Regions from separate parts of the Trichococcus flocculiformis genome, predicted to be linked through region 2. Evidence: predicted binding sites of a transcription regulator. Region 2 holds the regulator's gene; the other holds the start of a gene.
The links. Region 2 encodes HrcA, which represses chaperone genes, less so after heat shock. Its sites were predicted from a motif close to TTAGCACTCNNNNNNNNNGAGTGCTAA; they were not measured.

Region 1 (10,339 bases), 900 kb from region 2:
AATGATGTCCAGCTTCACGGGTTAGCCCTTCGGAAAAAAGAATAAGGAACCTCTTGTCTCTGCGAGCCAAGACATACTGTTCGACTAATCTGCTGACGCAGAAAGTCTCTCAGCAATTGCGCTCTTCGATGCTCAGGCAGACAGATTTCCTAAATTGTCATGACTCTTGCGATTTCAATCGCTTAGAGGCATGATACACTTGACCGATTAGGTCACAGTGTTTCCTTAATCAGGGCTGAACGAACCCGTTCAGCTTTTCTTATTCTTAATCGACCAGCGCTCGGCAGTAATCGGCATCGAGATCCGAAAAATCGGTGACGATGACGGAAGCCAACGACAGATCCTGCGGAGGGAACTCGAGATTGCGGAAACCGATGCATTTGCAGCCGGCCGCATGTGCAGAGGCAACTCCGTTTTTGGAGTCCTCAATGACAACGCAGTTCTCCGGTTTGGCATTCAAGTTTTTTGCAGCATCCAGGAAGATATCGGGCGCGGGCTTGGAATGCGCAACGCTTTCCCCCGAAACAAAATAGCTGAAATATTTTTCGATGTCCAATGCTTTTACAGCCTTATGGATATCCGTCAAAGGAGAAGAGGAGGCGATTGCCAAAGGAACACCGGCTTCATGCAGACGTGCAATGAAGGGAATCACACCCGGTATCGGCTGCAGGCCGTCTTCATCCATCAGGCGATTGCGGATGACGTTCGCCCGTTCCACCAATTCTCCTACCGGGGCATCCAGATTGAATTCATTTTTCATTGTTTCCCACATGTATTCGTGCGTGGTCCCTTGGTAGCGGAAATGATACTCCAACTCGGTGTCCACTCCGAATTCCTTCAATAGCATACTTTCTGATCGCAAAAAGAATGGTTCCGTATCGATGATGACACCATCCATATCAAATAAAACGGCTTCCAACATATTCGTACCTCCATATTCCTATTATGCGTACTTGTTCGAGTGCAACTTAACAAAAGTTCCGGCATTCCTCAACTAAGACAGGAAACGCTTATCGGCTTCACTATTCATTCAGTTCCTCGAGAGCGGTTGTCTGATCTTCCCAATCCTGCATCAGCTCGTCCTGCCGTGCCTGTAGGGCGAGCAACTGCTGGTTGAACTGTTGGACTTTTTCATGGTCACCGTAGACTTCCGGTTCGGTCAATTGCAGCTCGATCGCAGCGATGGCCTCCTCGACGGTCGCCAATTCATCCTCCAAAGCCTCCACCTGCCGAGCCAGTTTTCTTTCCAATTTCAGTTTTTCCTTGGAAGAAACGTAATCCCCTTTTGCTTTCGAAAGAGGCTCAACGGCAGCGTTTGTTTCCGTGGCGTTTTCGGCCTGCTGCAAAGCTGCCAACGCCGCTTCTTGCTGTTTCTTTTCAATATAGTAATCGTAGTCCCCGAGGTATAATTTACTGCCCTCAGCGGAAAGTTCGACAATGTTTGTCGCAATCCGGTTGATGAAATAGCGGTCGTGGGATACGAAAAGCAGGGTGCCGTCATAATCGATCAAGGCATTTTCAAGCACTTCTTTGCTGTCGATGTCCAAATGGTTTGTGGGTTCATCGAGGACAAGGAAATTCTTTTGGTCCAGTGCCAGCTTGCAGAGCGAAAGCCTTGCCTTCTCGCCGCCGCTCAATGCCGGAATCGTTTTTTCGACATCGGCGCCGGAGAACAGGAAGCTCCCCAGGATACTGCGCACATCTTTTTCGTTCAGCGTGGGATGAAGATCCCAGATTTCGGCGAGAACGCTCTTGTTTTTGGAAAGGTTGCCTAATTCTTGGTCATAATAACCGAGATCGACATTGGCGCCGAGCTGGACTCTGCCTTTCAAAAGCGGAATCTCGGAAATGATCGACTTCAGCAAAGTGGACTTGCCGATCCCGTTCGGCCCGACGATCGCGATCGCCTGCTGTTTACGGATGTCAAGATTGATCGGATCAGCCAGGATCTTATCGGCATAGCCGACAGCCCCGTTTTCCAGCGTCAAGACGACATTTCCGCTTTCTTTTGCGATATCGAAAGAGAAGCGAGCGGAACGCTCATCGCCTTTCGGTCTGTCCATCCGCTCCATTTTTTCCAGACGTTTGCGGCGGCTTTGCGCCATTTTGGTCGTGGAAGCGCGCGCCAGATTGCGGGCGACATAATCCTCCAATTTGGATATTTCATCCTGTTGCTTCTCGTAAGCCTTCAATTCCTGCTCCAGGCGGGCGGCTTTCTCGGTCAGATAATAGGAGTAGTTGCCTTTGTAGTGCTGGATCTTGTGGCGGCTGATTTCATACACCTCCGTGGCGACTTTGTCCAGGAAGTATCGGTCATGGGAAACGATCAAAAGCGAACCGTTGTAACCGATCAGATAATTTTCCAGCCAAGCCAGCGTATCGATGTCCAGATGGTTGGTGGGCTCATCCAAAATGAGCAGGTCGTTCTTTTCAAGCAAGATTTTGGCCAAGGCAAGCCTGGTTTTCTGGCCGCCTGACAATTGGGAAATCGGACGATCGTAATCTCCTTCGTAGAACTGGAATCCGTGAAGCACCGAACGGATCTCGGATTCATAGCCGTACGCGTTCTTTTCGTGCAAAGTATGCTGGAGATGGTCATAGCGTTCCAGAGCTTTTTGGTAGGCTTCTTCATCCTCGAGCAAGTCCGGATCCCCCAAAGCGACGGCGGCTTGTTCAGCTTCCTTACTTAATTGGATGAGCGGGGCAAAAATGGTCAACATTTCCTGCCAAATCGTGTTGGATGAATCGACCGCGCTATGCTGATCCAGGTAGCCGATCGTTACGTCCTTGCTCTTTGAAACAGAGCCGGCATCCGTTGCTTCGATGCCTGCCAAAATCTTCAGCAAGGTCGATTTGCCGGCTCCGTTTCGGCCGACGAGTGCAATACGCGAATGGTCTTGAACAGTAATTTGAATATTGTCGAATAAGACGCTCGCCCCAAAAAGGCGCGCCAAATTTTGTCCTTGCAGTAAAATCATATGTAGTGTCCTCTTTCTAAGCAAATGCTGGCATTTATCCCTTCCATTTTATCACAGCATGCATTGATTCGATAGGGACAAGCAAAGTTATTGCTATATTCACGTATTTGTACATGTGAAAAAATGTTGGCGACTCCGCTTACATTTGTTACAGTATTTCACATGTTGTTCAAAAAAGGCTTCACAATCAAGTCCGATTTCGAACAAATTAGTAGATTTTTCACAATCAGGTGATATAATAGGCAGTATGAAATGAAAGCTTAAGTATGTGAACATACTTTTTAAAGTTTGTCGGAACCGCACAAACACTATGAGTTACGAAATGAAAGAGGAAAGAAGAGGAGAAAAAATGTCGACGAATGATATTCCAAAAGCTACGGCAAGGAGGTTGCCGATTTACCACCGCTATTTGCGCTTTTTGCATAACGCTGGTAAAAAACGTGTTTCATCCACTGAGCTCAGTGAAGCAGTAAAAGTGGATAGTGCTACTATCCGTAGGGATTTTTCATATTTTGGCGCACTGGGTAAAAGAGGATACGGCTATGATGTCGAGTATTTGTTGGATTTCTTCAGCAAAACCTTGAATCAGGACCGTTTGACGAACGTTGCTTTGATCGGTGTGGGTAATTTGGGTCATGCCTTGTTGAACTACAACTTCCACGTAAGCAACAATGTGCGCATCAGTGCAGCATTTGATGTCAATGAAGGCATTGTTGGTAAAATCCTCAGTGGTGTACCGGTGTACCCCATGACGGATATGGTGGAGCAGTTGCGTATCCAACAGATTGATGTAGCCATTCTGACCGTTCCCCAAGAAGTTGCGCAGGATGCAACGAACCGTTTGACCGAAGCGGGCGTTCGCGGCATCATGAACTTTACCCCGATCCGTCTTTCCGTTCCGGAAAATGTCCGCGTTCAGAATGTGGATTTGACGAATGAATTGCAGACGTTGATTTATTTCTTGGACAATGATATCGGCTGAGCAAAGTCGGCAGTTGATGATAAGAAAACGCAAAAAGAAGGATGAGGCCGCCTCATCCTTCTTTTTTTCATTAGCAAGTAGGTATACATTTTGAACAAAGAAATGCATCACCAAGGGTGATTTAAAGGTCAGCAAATTATTTGGTGTTTCCAAAGTGATGTCTAGCGGTCCAAGCCTGCCTCTCGGAAAGAGAGGCAGGAACCCCTTGTCTCTTCGAGCCAAGGATACTGTTCGACTAACCTGCTGACGCAGGAAGTCTCTCAGCAATTGCGCTCTACGATGCTCATTTGCATGGGACTCTTAGGGATTCATCCCTTAGAGCCCTAGTACAAGGTGACCGTAGGAAACGTTGCGAGGCCAGATTTCCTAAATTTCTTTCGAGGCAGAGCGGGCTTGTACCGCTTTTCCTAGTTTTTGTCGATGCTGTTTTTGATTTTCAGGTAGGCGTTGAACATGCGAACGCCTTTTACGACATCACTTGTTGCGAACAGCACGCTGATGATGGCCATGAATCCCCACCCTGCAGTATTCACTGCGTCGACTGCCAGCGAAATGAAAAGGATTGCGAAAACAAAACGGATGATTACTTGAATTAATAGATTTTTTAAAGTCATGTTATTCCTTTCTTTTTCCTAAATAGCGGACTTCACGTGCCTTACGAAATGAGTTGGGAGAGAATCGGCAAAGCGGATACGGCATTCATCAACGCATGCGCAATCATCGGAGTGGCTATGTTTCTTGTTCTGTAATAAAGGAAAGAAAACCATAGTCCCAGAGAGCCATAAACCAAATAGTGCCCATCATTATGCGCAATCGCAAAAAGCAAAGCACTGATAGTGGCTGCGCCGACGATCCCGATTGCATCAACCAGATGTGTGACAATCGCTTTACGGAATACAAATTCCTCCATCACAGGTGCAAAGATGATAATGTTAAAAATAAAGAATGGATAGCGGTTTGTCAAGTCCAGCAATACTTCCGTATTTTCGGAAATCACGGGCATCTTGAACAAAAGATACTCCACGTTCATCGCGACGATCTGAATCAGGATAGCTCCCAAGAAGCCAAAGATTCCGATCGCGAGCGTTTTTCCGATTGGGGCGGCTGGTTGCTCTGTAAGGCTGTTTTGTGGTGTCCATTTTTTTCTGCTATTCCATGCTACCATAAGGACAGTCCCTAGGAAAGCGAAGAATAGCGAGAGATTCATAGCCGCTGCGATACGATCTGCCTCCGGAATGAAAAAAAGTATAACGACCGGCAGAAGCTGAGAAGCGAGATAGATGAGAATGATCTGTATGGCTAACGTTGACCTGGAACGTATTTTTTTATTCATATAATAGTACCTTTCTGAGAGAACTGACGTCTTACGCTTGATAAACAGTATAGCATAATAGCGTAAAAAAATAGAATCAGAAAAAATCGGCTTCCCTCTTGCAAATTAATTGGAGATTGATTAATATAGAAATGTAACTTAGCACTCTGAGTTGATGAGTGCTAAAATAAACTTATTTTTGGAGGGATCATCTTGTTAAAACCATTAGGAAACCGTGTTATTGTAGAAGTTGCCAAAGAAGAGGAAAAATCTGTAGGCGGCATCGTTTTACCGTCGTCCGCTAAAGAAAAATCCCAAACCGGTACCGTTATTGCTGTAGGAGCAGGCCGCGTGACGGATAACGGCGTAACCATCGAAATGACCGTAAAGGCGGGGGATACTGTCCTTTTCGAAAAGTATGCAGGCACAGAAGTCAAATATGCAGGCACAGAATACTTAGTGATCAAAGAAAGCGACATCGTAGCAATTCTGGACTAAAAATAAAATTCATGAGGTGAATCGATAAATGGCAAAAGACATTAAATTTTCAGAAGACGCAAGAGCAGCAATGCTTCGTGGTGTGGATATCTTAGCAGATACCGTAAAAGTGACATTAGGACCTAAAGGCCGCAACGTTGTTTTAGAAAAAGCGTATGGTTCTCCATTGATCACGAATGACGGCGTGACAATCGCCAAAGAAATCGAATTGGAAGACCGTTTCGAAAATATGGGAGCGAAATTGGTTTCCGAAGTTGCTTCCAAAACAAACGACATTGCTGGTGACGGTACAACGACTGCCACTGTTTTGACACAAGCGATCGTTCGTGAAGGTTTGAAGAACGTTACAGCAGGCGCAAATCCGGTAGGCATCCGTCGCGGTATCGAATTGGCTACTCAAGCAGCCGTAAAAGGCTTGGCAGAAATTTCCCAAACCGTAAATTCAAAAGAGTCGATCGCACAGGTAGCTGCTGTATCGTCCGGATCGAAAGAAATCGGCGAATTGATTGCGGAAGCAATGGAGAAAGTCGGCAACGACGGAGTCATCACGATCGAAGAGTCAAAAGGGATCGAAACCGAGTTGGATGTTGTTGAAGGGATGCAATTCGACCGCGGTTACCTATCGCAATACATGGTCACCAACAACGACAAAATGGAAGCAGAATTGGAAGCACCTTATATCCTGATCACGGATCGTAAATTGTCCAATATCCAAGACATCTTGCCTTTATTGGAACAGATCCTGCAACAAGGTCGCCCATTGTTGATCGTTGCTGATGATGTTGACGGCGAAGCGTTGCCTACATTAGTATTGAACAAATTGCGCGGAACATTCAATGTAGCGGCAGTCAAAGCACCTGGTTTCGGTGACCGCCGTAAAGAAATGCTGCAGGACATCGCAATCCTGACAGGTGGTACCGTTATTGCTGAGGATTTAGGCTTGGAATTGAAGGATACTACCGTAGAACATTTGGGTCGTGCAGGTAAAGTTGTCGTAACCAAAGATTCCACAACCATCGTTGAAGGAGCCGGCGAAAAAGAAGCCATCGAACAGCGTGTTGCGGTCATCCGTGCGCAATCAGCCGAGACAACTTCAGAGTTTGACCGTGAGAAATTACAGGAACGTCTTGCGAAATTATCCGGTGGCGTCGGTGTCATCAAAGTCGGAGCTGCTACCGAAACTGAATTGAAAGAACGCAAACTGCGTATCGAAGATGCTTTGAATGCAACCCGCGCCGCTGTTGAAGAAGGTATCGTATCCGGTGGTGGTACAGCTTTGATCAACGTTCAAAAACGCGTTGAAGCGTTGGAACTGACCGGCGACGAAGCAACAGGTGCGCGCATCGTAGCGCGTTCATTGGAAGAGCCAGTGAGACAAATCGCTGAAAATGCTGGTAAAGAAGGCTCTGTTGTAGCCGATAAGATCAAAGGACTTGAAGTTGGTATGGGTTATAACGCCGCAACCGATGAGTGGGTGAACATGATAGAAGCAGGAATCGTGGATCCTACAAAAGTGACACGTTCCGCTTTACAAAACGCAGCCAGCGTAGCTGCCCTGATCCTATCGACAGAAGCGATCGTAGCCGACCGTCCAGCCCCAGCAACACCCCCATCAATGGACCCAAGCATGGGCATGATGTAAAAAACAGTGTGTGATGAATCCTGAGCTCAGAGTTTGAGCACTAAGAGGAAATCACCACCACGACCTGGTTTTGGTCGAGGTGGTGATTTCAGCTTAGGCGGAGAACTCTAGGATTCAGAACCGTTCTAACAGGATGTGATGATTCGCATTTAGATACCCGGACGTTTTTTGTCCGTGTGTGGTTGTCAACTTAGGCGGAACCCTCTGCAATTCAGAGTTCAACTAAAACAGGATACGATGAATTGCGTTTAGAGGGTGAGCACTAAGAGGATACCCACAAAGCGGACGTTTTTTGTCCGTGTGTGGTTATCAACTTAGGCGGAACCCTCTGCAATTCAGAGTTCAACTAAAACAGGATTTAGAATCTTTCTATTAAAGGACGAATTGTTTACGAAAGTGAACAAGAAAATCTGTACAACCACTAAATAAGGCTGACCAACAGAATTTTGTTGGTCAGCTTTATTTTTGTTCTTTTTGGGGAAAGCGCCAATATACGGTTCGGAAATAAAAATAATAAATCTTATGAAAAGCCTTCCCGTCAATGTTATTGGATGCTTGTGGATGAAATTTATTGTTTTTGGATGAAAATGATTGCTTTATTCCCGTTTGGGTGGTATATTTTTGTTCGAGAGGTGATAGAAAGTGCTTACAGAAGAGCGGCATAAAATCATTCTAGACACTTTAGCCAGAGACAACATTGTAAAATTACAGGAGCTTGTTGATCAGACTGGAAGTTCTGAATCAACGATACGAAGGGATTTAAGCACTCTTGAAGAGGCTGGTTTCTTGGTTCGTGTCCATGGCGGAGCAAAGCGGAACTATAGCGTTTCCGCTGAGGACAGGATGGAGGATAAAACATCCAAAAACGTTCAGGATAAACAACGGATTGCTGAAAAGGCAGCTCAATTGGTAAGCGACCAAGACATTGTTTTTTTGGATGCCGGATCTACCACCTATGAGATGATTCCCTTTTTGAAGGGCAAGAGCATCTTGGTCGTCACAAACGGCGTCCCACATGCTAGCTTATTGGCGGATTTGCAACTCGAGACAATCCTTATCGGCGGCAAAATCAAGATGGAGACAAAAGCAGTCATCGGACCAGTCAGCCAAATGCAAATGAGGAATTACCGTTTCAGCAAAGCTTTTCTTGGCATCAACGGCATCGATAAGCAGTACGGCTTCACGACGCCTGACACCGAAGAAGCAGCCATCAAACGCATTGCCATCGAGAATGCCGCACAAAGCTATGTCGTAGCGGATGCTTCGAAGTTCAAACAAGTCAGTTTTGTGAAGGTCTGTGATATTGAGGATTGCGGCATCATCAGCCACAATGTCCCGTCGGAAATCAAACGTAACCTGAAAGACAGTACAACTATTTGGGAGGCTGAATAATGATATATACAGTAACATTAAATCCATCCATCGATTACATCGTCCATTTGCCCGCTATCGAGTTGGGTGAAGTGAACCGCATCCAACAGGATTTCAAACTGCCGGGAGGCAAAGGCATCAACGTTTCCCGCATCCTGAATGAACTGGAAGTGGAAAACACCGCTTTGGGATTCCTTGGCGGTTTTACCGGAAAATACATCGAAGACTGGCTGGAAGCAGAAAACAGCAAAACGCACTTTACGCATGTGGATGAAGCAACCCGCATCAATGTCAAGATCAAGTCAGGAATGGAGACGGAAATGAACGGGCCGGGCCCGAATATCGAGCCTGCAATCGCCGAAGAATTCCTGAAACAATTCGATACGCTTGATCCGGAAAACGACATCGTAGTCTTAGCGGGAAGCAAACCTACAAGCTTGCCTGACGATTACTATCAGACCATCATCCGCAGATTGACGGACAAAGGCATCCCGTTCCTGATCGATACGACCGGAGAGGAATTGAAGAATGCCTTGCCGTACCATCCGTTATTGGTAAAACCGAACCACCACGAATTGGCGGAATTGTTCGATACTACTTTCGAAACCGATGAGGATATCTTGCCTTACGGGAAGAAGCTGCTTGAAGCTGGAGCGCAGTACGCGATCATCTCGATGGCCGCTAAAGGAGCAATCCTTTTCACTCCGGAAGGTGTTTACCATGGTACAGTACCAAAGGGAGTCCTTAAGAATTCAGTCGGCTCCGGAGATTCGATGATCGCTGGATTTGTCGGGACATACACGAAGACACACGACCCGTTGGAAGCATTCAAAGTCAGCATCGCTTGCGGAAGCGCGACCGCTTTTGCCGACGATTTAGCCAAACGTGAAGAAATTGATGCTCTAGTCAAACAAGTCACTATCAGTCAGCTATAGGGAGGAGAACTTATTAATATGAAAATCAATGATATCTTATTAAAAGAATTGATGATTATGGATTTGCAAGGAACAACCAAAGAGGGTGTCATCGATGAAATGATCGCAAGTCTTTCCGCTAACGGCATCATCAATGATGTTGCGGTTTACAAAGAGGGCATCATGAAGCGTGAATCACAAACGTCCACTGGTTTGGGCGATGGCATCGCAATGCCGCATGCCAAAAACAAAGCAGTCGTGAAACCAGCTGTTGTTTTTGCTAAAAGTGCAGCCGGTGTGGACTATGCTTCGTTGGACGGTCAACCAGCACATCTGTTCTTCATGATCGCGGCTCCGGAAGGCGCAAATAATGTTCACTTGGAAGTTTTGGCGTCATTATCCCGTTTACTCATCAATCCTGATTTCACTGCATCATTGAAAAAAGCTCAGACCCCAGAAGAGGTGCAAGGGTTATTCGCAGCAGCAGAATCTGCACGTGAAGCCAAAGAGCAAGCTGAAGCAGCTGCAAAAGCAGCCCCAGTAGCAGCAACCGAAACGAAAAAACCTTTTGTCATTGCGGTAACGGCATGTCCTACCGGGATTGCACACACCTATATGGCTGAAGATTCATTGAAACAAATG
Region 2 (10,339 bases):
TAACCTTTCAAATATTGAAGGATCATCGCTGAAACTTCTTGTGGTGTGTAGCTCTTGCCTTCCACTTCCACTTTGTAGCCAGCATCGCCCATATGACGTTTGATGGAGCTGATTGTATTCGGGTTTGTCACTGCTTGACGCTTTGCAACCTCGCCCACTTGGATTTCGCCATTCTTGAATGATACGACAGATGGTGTCGTGCGATTTCCCTCTGGATTTGGAATGATTTTAGCTTCTCCGCCTTCTAATACTGCTACAGCTGAGTTTGTTGTTCCTAAGTCAATACCGATAATTTTGCTCATGATGTTATTCCCCTCTATATGAAATTTTTATGTTTATCAATAAAATTATTGTGATACGACAACCATTGCTGGCCTTAATACACGTTCTTTCAAGGTGTATCCTTTTTGCACTACCGCGACGACTGTATCAGGAGCTTGCCCTTCAGCAGCCGGTTGCACTTGGATGGATTGATGGAAATTCGGATCGAAAGGCTGATCGATCGGATTGATCGCAGAAATCCCCTCTTTGGCGAAAGCATCTGTAAACAAGTTCAAGACCATTTCCAAACCTTTCTTCAGGTTCACAGCTTTTTCATCTTCAACTTCAATCGCTAATGCGTGCTCCAGGCTATCCATCACCGGCAATAACTCCTGCGCTAATGACTGGGAACGGTATTTCGCCGCATCTTGCCTTTCTTTCGCGTTGCGTTTCTGGATATTTGCGAGTTCTGCTTGCAGGCGCAATAAGCGGTCTTCCGTTTCGGATAAGGTTGCCTGTAATGCTTCAACCTCACTTATTTCTGTGACTGTTTCTTGGCCCTCTTCCATTGATGTTTCAACGGTTGTTTCCTGTTGTTCCACTAATTCTTCGTTATTGTCCACTTCAAAATCTCCTTTGTCGTGCTTATTTGTTCAGATCATTCAAGCTATCAGAAAGTTCATAGCGCATAAATTTCATGATACTGATCATTTTTTGATAAGGCATATTGGTTGGCCCCAGCAGTGCGATCAGGCCTTTACCGTTGCCAGCCGTGTCATAAGTAGCCGTGATCAGACTAAAATTATGCAGCAGCTCATTATTCAATTCCGTACCGATCTTGACCCCGACGCCCTCGTTGGGGTTAGAAAAAAGCGCATGGATGTCCGGAGACCCATTCAACATGCTTAAAATGGCTTTGACTTTATTCTTGTCCATCGTCGAATCCAAATGGTTCAGAAGATTCATGCTACCACCTACATGGAAACGATCATGCTCCAACTTTGCCACAATGTCATTGAAGATCGCTGTGAAATCGATTTTTGCATCGACGTACTTCCGGATAATCAACGGAATGTCCGTTTGCAGTTTGACGAATACTTCCTGCAGCGTGCGGCCGACCAGTTCCTGATTGAAAATGTTGACGATTTTTTCTATCTCAGTGGCTGAGAAGCCCGGCGAAACAGAAAAAATCTGATTTTCCACATGTCCTTTGTCAGTCACCAATATCGCCATCACATGTCCTTCATTGAGTGCGACCAGCCGGAAGCCCGTCAAACGGCTGTCCTTTGTTTCAGGTCCGATCGCCAAAGCGGTATAATTCGTCAAAAAGGACAACATTTCAGCTGATTTTTCGACGACCTGTTGCACTTCACGATAAGGATTCTGAAAGCCGTGCTTGATCATTTGCTTGACCTCGTCAGCGACTTCTTCGCTTTCTTTGCCTAAAAGTTGATCGACATAGTAACGATAGCCTTGGATGGATGGTATCCTGCCGGACGAAGAATGCATCTTTTCCAGGAAGCCCAATTCTTCGATCCGCATCATTTCGTTGCGGATTGTTGCTGAGCTTAAAGGCAAAGAAGACTCCTTAAGAAGTGTCTTCGACCCGAGCGGCTCCTCGAATTCGATGTAATGCCTGACAATCAAATCAAAAATTAGCAACTGTCTTTCTGTTAACAAGATTTTCACCTCACTTTAGCACTTGACCACAATGAGTGCTAACCATAAATAAATTTATCACGGGTAACGGGCTTTGTCAACGGAATACAATCATTTTTCATAACATTATCAGCAGCCGATCGGATACGAGCGTATTCACATCAAGAAAGAACGAAATACTTCATTGCCGAGAAAAATGCCCCTTTGTGTCAGACGGATTCTGTCGCCATCAAGCATCAACAGGCCTTCTGTAACCAAATCCGAAATGACGCTAGCATACTGATCCAGCAACGAAGTCTGGAATTTGTCGGCAAAATGCTGTTGGCTGACACCTGCCATCGTGCGCAGCCCCAGAATCATCTCTTCTTCCATTTGTTCGTTTTTCGATAACTGTTGCTGCCGGATAATCGGCAGATTATTTTCCCGTAATGGCGCCAGATATTGTTGGATCGGTCCATGATTGTGGTAACGGATGCCATCGATATAGCCGTGCGCGCCTGCTCCGAAACCGAAATAGGTCTCATTCTTCCAATAGGTAAGATTATGCTGGGATTCATAGCCCGGCAGTGCAAAGTTTGAGATTTCGTATTGGTTCCTGCCGTTTTTTGTCATCGTCTCGATAGCCAAGGCATACATATCGGCCTCTGTGTCTTCTGAAGGCAACGGCAGTTTCCCTTGACGCATCAAGTTATAGAACACTGTTTTATTCTCAAGTATCAAGGCGTAAATCGAGTAATGCGGCAAATCCAATTCCAGTGCTTTTTTCAGGCTGTCTTCAAAATCAGCCATCGTTTGGTTCGGCAACCGGAAAATCAGATCGATGGTCATGTTATCAAATCCGGCTTTGCGTGCATCGGCCACGGAAGTGTACACCTGCTCGGCTGTATGGATGCGGCCGATTTTTTTTAAGATGTCGTTATTGAAGGATTGGACCCCCATGCTCAGTCGGTTGACACCGTAGTCCCGCATGATCTTCAATTTTTCGAATGAAACGCTCTCCGGATTGGCTTCCATCGTGAATTCGGCGCTTTTAGGCAGGGAATAGGTGCTGCGGATACCGTTCAACAGCTTTTCCAACTGTCGTTCATTAAGCGTGGTCGGCGTACCCCCGCCGATATAGAAGGTGCTTAGCGTTTCTTCAGGATGCAGCAGCTTAGATAACTGCATTTCCTTTATCAAAGCATCCACATATTCATCGACCGGTTGGCCTTCCAGAAACACTTTGTTGAAATCACAATAAAAGCAGATGTGCTCGCAGAATGGGATGTGTAAATAAGCGGCTGCCATTTAGAGTGTCACCTCATCCAAAGGATGGTCCTGAAAATAGGCGATTGTATCCGCTTCGTCGCTTTTCAGCTGCGCAATCAGTTGCTCGATGCCCGAAAATTTGATCTCACTGCGGATAAAATGGTGCCATCTGACAGCTACGTTCTCACCGTAAATCATTTTATCGAAGTCCAATATGTACACTTCAACAGTCTTATCGCGGCCAGCTTCAAAAGTGATATTGTGCCCGATTGAAGCCGTGCCGCGATGCCACGTTCCATTCACCCTGATGCTCACGATATAAACGCCATTCCTAGGCAAGCGCGTGTGCTTTTCCGTCTGAATATTCGCAGTCGGGAAACCCAGTAGTCTGCCTCTAGCATCACCATGAATGACCGTGCCTTCGATCTGGTAGACATAGCCTAAATATGCATTCGCTTTTTCCATATCCCCTTCGGTTAATGCTTCCCGGATATGCGTGGAACTGATTTTTTCAACTTCGTTCTTCAATTCGGCGACCTCGATGACTTCAAAGCGGTCTTTAGCATAATGCACCAATTGTTTCATATCCGCGATTTCTCTAGGACCATAAGTATAATCGAAACCGGCGACGACAGCGCTAGCATGCAAGCCGCAAATGTACTGGTCGACGAATTCTTGTGGTCTTAATGAGGCAAATGCAGATGTGAAAGAGACGACAAAAAAATAATCAACACCCAGGTTCTCAAATATTTCGGCCTTCCGGTTGATGGTCGACAGATACTGCATCGTTTCTGGATTCATCTTCTGGAACACGATGCTCGGGTGATGGTTGAAGCTCATGACAGCTAATTTCAAATTCTTATTTTCGGCAATTTCCTTTGCTCTCTTGATTACTTCTTGATGCCCTCTATGGACGCCGTCAAAATATCCCAAAGCCAGCACGATTTGTTCGTCTGGTATTTGTTTTTGGTCATAGGGATGGTGTATATGTATTATTTCCATTGCGTTAGCAACTCCTTGCTGATTATGATAGGAACATTTTTCTGGGTTTTATGTAACCGGCTTTAGTCGGATGCGCTTCGTACATCGCCACGATTTTGCTCTGATAGGTGAACAGAACCGGGCCATCCATCACTTCGAAAGGCCCCACTTTCGACAGAACCGCGCCATTTCTCACTTTATCCCACAGCTCATCATCAAGTGCTACCTGCCGATATGATGCGAATACCGAATCAATCGGTTTCAGGTTCTCGTCAATCACGTCATTCGCCATTGCTTCAGCCACTTGCTGCAACGTCAGGCAATCAGTCTGCGTGAAGCCTCCGCTCATCGTGCGGGTCAAACTTGACATGTAAGCCGGATAACCCAAGGCTGCCCCCAAATCGACAGCCAAAGTCCTCACATAGGTTCCTTTGCCGCAAGTGACCCGGAAACACCAGGACATCGTTTCGTCTTCCGCATGATAGACAGGTTCCGAAATCCGTTCAAAATGCATCACTTGGATAGTCCTTTGCGGCCTTTCGACGGTCAATCCTTTACGGGCATATTCATATAGCCTCTTGCCGTTCACCTTGACTGCGGAGTACATCGGTGGAACTTGAATGCTTTCACCTACCATTGCCTCCATGGCTGCGTCGATTTCAGCCAATGACAGCGTTCGATCGACAGGTGTCTTTGCGATCGGTTCACCTTGGCTATCTTCCGTCGTCGTAGCGACTCCGATAGTGATTTCACCTTCGTACGCTTTATCCGTATCTGTCAAAAACTCGACGACTTTCGTGGCTTTCCCGATGCAGATCGGCAAAACGCCATCAACTTCCGGATCCAAAGTTCCGGTGTGCCCAACTTTTTTTGTTTTCAGTATTTTTCTCAATTTGAATACGCAGTCGTGACTTGTCATACCGCGTTCTTTCCATAAAGGTAATATTCCATCCATATATTTGTAACCCACTTTCTTCTGCAACTAACCTATTATAGCATAATCTATTCTACAGGAAAAAACATCAAGATTAGAGGAATATGCCTGCAAATCATAAGGATAACTGCGTTACTTTTCCTCTAAAATCTGCTATGCTTAAGGAAATATGACTGTACTTAAGGAGAATCAATATGCCAAACTTCAAAATTGTGACCGATTCCACAACGGAATTGTCCGCAGAAGAAATTGACAGATATGGAATCACGGTAATCCCGCTTTCGTCCATGATTGAGAATGTGATTTATTACGACGGAATAACCATAACCAAACCTGAGTTCCTCGAAAAAATGATGAACACTAAAGAATTGCCAAAATCATCCCAACCATCCATGGGAACTTTCTTGGATAAATACAATGAACTGACAATGGATGGTAGTGAAGTCCTGTCCATCTACGTGACTGAAACATTGAGCGGTACCGTAAACTCCGCTCATCAGGCGGCTAAACTCGCCCACGGTAAGGTGACGGCCATCGATTCTCAGTTTTGCGCAAGAGCTGCCGCCTTCCAAGTGTTGGAAGCTGCAAAATGTTCCGCTGAAGGATTGACGGTCGCGGAAGCATTGCCTCGGATCCAGGCTGTCAAAGAGCGCACGTTGCTGTACATTTGCATCGTCAACCTGGAAAATATGGTCAAGGGCGGACGCATCGGAAAAACGATGGGCCGAATCACGACGCTGCTGAACATTAAAGCAAACCTGAAAATGATCGACGGTGCGTTGACTACCGACGTAAAAGGCCGCGGCACCAAATCAATCGTAAAACGGTACGAAGAGATCATCGCAGAACTAAAACAAAAATACTCGGATGTTGAAGCGATCGGCATCACGCATGACGGTTTGTCGGATTATTCGAACCAGATCATCGGCATGCTGAAAAACGCCTTCCCTAATGCCCAAATGCACACATCATACGCCAGCGCAAGCGTTATGACCCATGCCGGCCCCGAAGCCGTATCCTTCCAATTCCTGATAAAAAACAATTAGAAAATGCCGCTACTCCCGAATGGGGAATAGCGGCATTTTCTTCATATGAATACGAAATAAGTTGTTATTCCTATCAAGAGCGTACCCAAACCGAAGATTACCTTGAAAATCAGGTGTTTTGTTTTATGGCGAAAGTGATGCATCCCCAGGAATCCGCCTAACCCGCCCCCTAGAAATCCGAGCAAAAGTAGATTGCGTTCCGGTATGCGCCAAGCTTTTTGCCGCGCTTTCTTTTTGTCTACGCCCATCAATATAAAGAGCAAAACATTCGTCACAACGAGATACGTCAGAACGGTGTTTCTCATTGCTTTCCATAGCCTTGACTTTGTCTGATGATTTCCACGATGACAGCTACTGCTTTTTCCATTGATTGGACAGACACAAATTCATAGCGCCCATGGAAGTTTTCTCCCCCGGCAAAAATATTCGGGGTCGGCAAACCCATGAAGGATAATTTTGAGCCGTCAGTCCCGCCGCGGATCGGTTCGATGATCGGATTGATCCCCAATGCCTTCATCGCTGTTTCCGCCAAATCGACCGGACGCATATCGTTCTTCAGCACTTCACCCATGTTGTAGTATTGATCGTGCATTTCGATAGAAATGCGGTCCTCGGTCAATTCCTTGTTCATGCGCTCTGCCAGCGCAAGCATGGTTGTTTTCTTGTTCTCAAAAAGCTCCTTGTCATGGTCCCTGATGATGTAGGTCATCTTGCTTTCTTCCACATTGCCTTCAATGCCCAACAGATGATAGAAGCCTTCACGCTTTTCAGTCTTTTCAGGGACTTCATTTTGTGGCAAAGCGCCGTCGTATGCGATAGCTAATTTGATCGCATTCACCATTGCGTCCTTGGCAGTGCCTGGATGCACGTTTTTGCCACGGATCGTCACGATGGCTTGCGCCGCATTGAAACTTTCGTATTCAAGTTCACCCAACGGGCCGCCATCCATCGTGTAGGCAAAGTCGCAACCGAAACCGGCCACATCAAAAAGATCGGCTCCGCGGCCAATTTCTTCATCGGGCCCGAAGGCGACTTTGATGTCCCCGTGCTCTATGTCATCCGCTGCTTTTATCGCTTCCAAGGCTGTGATGATTTCAGCGATGCCGGCTTTGTCGTCAGCACCCAACAACGTTTTTCCATCGGTAGTGATCAATGTCTGACCGATGTAGTTCTTCAACGCAGGGAAGTCCTTGGGCGAAAGCATCACCTGCGCTTCCGCATCCAAAATCAGATCGTTGCCCGCATAGTGTTCCCAAATAAGCGGATTTACATTTGCTGCCTCGAAATCAGCTGTGTCCATATGAGCGATGAACCCGATTGTAGGGAACTCTTTCTCTGAGTTGCGCGGCAAACGTGCTGTCACGAATCCATTCGTTGCATTGTATTGGATATCCGAAAGCCCGATTTCTTCCAGTTCCGGCATCAAAACCATTTTTGCGAAATCCACCTGATTTTGGGTTGAGGGCACTGTCAGACTTTTTTCATCCGATCTTGTCTCGAATTTTATGTATTTAAAGAAACGGTCCACTAATTTTTCTTGCATGCTTTGACATCCTTTCACAATTGACTATCGAAAATAAAAGGATCCGTGTTGATTTCGGAAGCGATGACTTCCAGATCCCACTCATTTTCTTTTTTCCATTCAGTGAATAATTCCAATAATTTCGGTTTACAAATCTGCTCGATGTGATGGCCTGGGTCTATGACGGTCAGTCCATCAGCCTGCATATCGTGGGCCGTGTGGTAGTAGACATCGCCAGTGATGTACACATCCGCACCCTTTTTGATTGCTTTCCGGTAATATTTGCCGGCATCCCCGCCGCAGATGGCAACACGACTGATTGTCTGATCCAAATCAGCTGCTATGAAACGCATGCCCTCGATCTGGAAAACATCCTTGACGTACTGGATGAAGGAGCGCAAAGACATCGGCAAAGCCAAATTACCGACCCTTCCTAAGCCGTATTCGCGTTGGAAATTATTGATTGTGTATACTTCGTAGACGGGCTCTTCGTAAGGATGCGTTTCATACAGCGCCTCCAAGACATCAGCTAAGTATTTATCTTCGACGATCATTTCAATCTTTTTCTCTTGGACTTCCTCTGGTTCGTTTATATGGCCTATGGCAGGCTTAGCACCTTCCATGGGAGTGAATCGGCCAACGCCTTGCGCCTCAAATGAGCAATGACTATATTCATCGGAAATGTTGCCCGCTCCCGCATCGGCCATAGCCAAGCGGACACGATTGCATTCGGCATTCGGTACACATACGGATATTTTCTTCACAGGCACACGCTTTGTGACATCCATGATTTCAACGTCCAACAACCCCAATGCTTCAGAAAGCCAATCGTTCATCCCGTTATTCGCATTGTCGAGATTCGTGTGGGCCGCATAGACACTGATGTCATGCTTGAGCAAATCAACGTACATTTTTGTTTGCTTGTCGGATACATCCAGATTTTTCAACGGTCGGTAGATCGGCGGGTGATGGGAAAAGATAAAATCGGCTTTCTTCTCGATGGCCTCTTGGACGACTTCGGGACGGACATCAAGTGTCACCAAAATACGGCGGACCAGACGGCTTAGGTCTCCCAAATGGAGTCCCACTGGATCCCCGTCCTCTGCCAACCAAGTCGGAACATGCGATTCAAATAACTCGATGAATTCATAACCCGTAATGCTTGTCATTTCAGCACCTCTTTAATTTCATTGATTTTATTGATCACTTGCTGTTCTTTTTCATTCAGATCATTGCTTGCTTTTTGCATACTGTCCAATATGTATTGGCATTTATCGATTTCGGCTGACCATTTTTTGCGGAAAATACCATTTTTTTCCTGAAGCAGGAAACGTCCGAAGCTATATTCTAAATCGGTGTAGTTTTCTGGCGACTCTGCCTTCTCGGCAACGAGGATTTCATAAATCTTACCATTTTCTTCCAATATCGTTTCGTCGATGATTTTGTATTGATGGCCAATCAGCCATTCACGCAGTTTCTTTTCTCCGTTATTGGGCTGAAGAATCAATCGTTCCACACCGACCAGTTTATCTTTCAGTCTGCCTTTTTCCAGAATTTTGGAAATCAAGTCCCCACCCATCCCGCAGATGGTGACGACGTTGATATCGTCTGTCGTCTCAATTACATCCATGCCATCGCCAAGCCTAGCGCTGACGCTATCGCCGACTCCTGATGTTTTGATCTGTTCCGCTGCCGATTCGAATGGGCCTTTCACAACTTCCCCTGCCAATGCGTAACTGACGACATCGCGCGCCGCCAAAACACAAGGCAAATAGGCGTGATCCGAGCCTATATCGGCCAGTCTCGCATTTTTCGGCACAAAGCCTGCGACTGTCTCGAGTCTTACGGATAATTGTTGAATATTCAACCTCATCCCTCCCTTTCCATTTTTGCTGATAGTACTATTTTAGCACAATTCCCTTCCAGATATCCCATAAAACCTGATATCACTCGGAAAACGGCATAAGAAAAACCCGAGTGCAATAACTCGGGTCAGATGCTTATTACTCAAGAAAATCTTTTAATTGTTTCGAACGGCTCGGATGACGCAGTTTGCGTAAAGCTTTCGCTTCGATTTGACGGATCCGCTCGCGGGTTACGCCGAATACCTTCCCTACTTGCTCCAATGTCCTGACATTCCCGTCATCAAGACCGAAGCGCAGACGAAGAACGTTTTCCTCGCGGTCGGTCAATGTGTCCAACACTTCCTCAAGTTGTTCCTTCAGAAGTGTCTGAGCAGTATGCTCAGCTGGACTCAAGACTTCCTGATCTTCAATGAAGTCGCCCAAATGAGAATCATCTTCTTCCCCGATAGGCGTTTCCAAGGAAACAGGCTCCTGAGCAATTTTCAGGATCTCTCTGACTTTTTCGGTCGGAAGATCCATCTCGGCGCCGATTTCTTCAGGTGTCGGTTCGCGCCCAAGATCCTGCAGTAATTGCCGTTGGATCCGGACCAATTTATTGATCGTTTCAACCATATGCACAGGGATACGGATCGTTCTGGCTTGGTCGGCGATGGCACGGGTGATGGCTTGACGAATCCACCAAGTGGCATAGGTGGAGAATTTGAAACCTTTCGTATGGTCAAATTTTTCGACAGCTTTCATCAGACCCATATTGCCTTCCTGGATCAGATCCAGGAACTGCATGCCCCGACCGACATAACGTTTCGCGATGGAAACAACCAGA

Region 1: a site for HrcA is predicted at 5,432-5,458, ahead of groES (co-chaperone GroES). Genes of this name have one in related genera too.

Annotation. Positions count from the first base shown of each region.
Region 1 is NZ_OY759718.1:850,531-860,869, forward strand. It holds gene ACKPCD_RS04370 (HAD family hydrolase) at 266-922, opposite strand; gene ACKPCD_RS04375 (ABC-F family ATP-binding cassette domain-containing protein) at 1,023-2,978, opposite strand; gene ACKPCD_RS04380 (redox-sensing transcriptional repressor Rex) at 3,328-3,960, shown strand; gene ACKPCD_RS04385 (DUF4305 domain-containing protein) at 4,368-4,574, opposite strand; gene ACKPCD_RS04390 (CPBP family intramembrane glutamic endopeptidase) at 4,616-5,125, opposite strand; gene groES (co-chaperone GroES) at 5,486-5,770, shown strand; gene groL (chaperonin GroEL) at 5,799-7,412, shown strand; gene ACKPCD_RS04405 (DeoR/GlpR family DNA-binding transcription regulator) at 8,055-8,804, shown strand; gene pfkB (1-phosphofructokinase) at 8,804-9,718, shown strand; gene ACKPCD_RS04415 (PTS fructose transporter subunit IIABC) at 9,737-10,339, shown strand, end outside.
Region 2 is NZ_OY759718.1:1,752,813-1,763,151, reverse strand. It holds gene dnaK (molecular chaperone DnaK) at 1-302, opposite strand, end outside; gene grpE (nucleotide exchange factor GrpE) at 348-884, opposite strand; gene hrcA (heat-inducible transcriptional repressor HrcA) at 907-1,941, opposite strand; gene hemW (radical SAM family heme chaperone HemW) at 2,077-3,207, opposite strand; gene ribF (riboflavin biosynthesis protein RibF) at 3,208-4,170, opposite strand; gene truB (tRNA pseudouridine(55) synthase TruB) at 4,193-5,104, opposite strand; gene ACKPCD_RS08425 (fatty acid kinase binding subunit FakB) at 5,278-6,129, shown strand; gene ACKPCD_RS08420 (DUF1294 domain-containing protein) at 6,171-6,434, opposite strand; gene pepT (peptidase T) at 6,431-7,672, opposite strand; gene ACKPCD_RS08410 (Nif3-like dinuclear metal center hexameric protein) at 7,687-8,820, opposite strand; gene ACKPCD_RS08405 (tRNA (adenine(22)-N(1))-methyltransferase) at 8,817-9,518, opposite strand; gene rpoD (RNA polymerase sigma factor RpoD) at 9,655-10,339, opposite strand, start outside.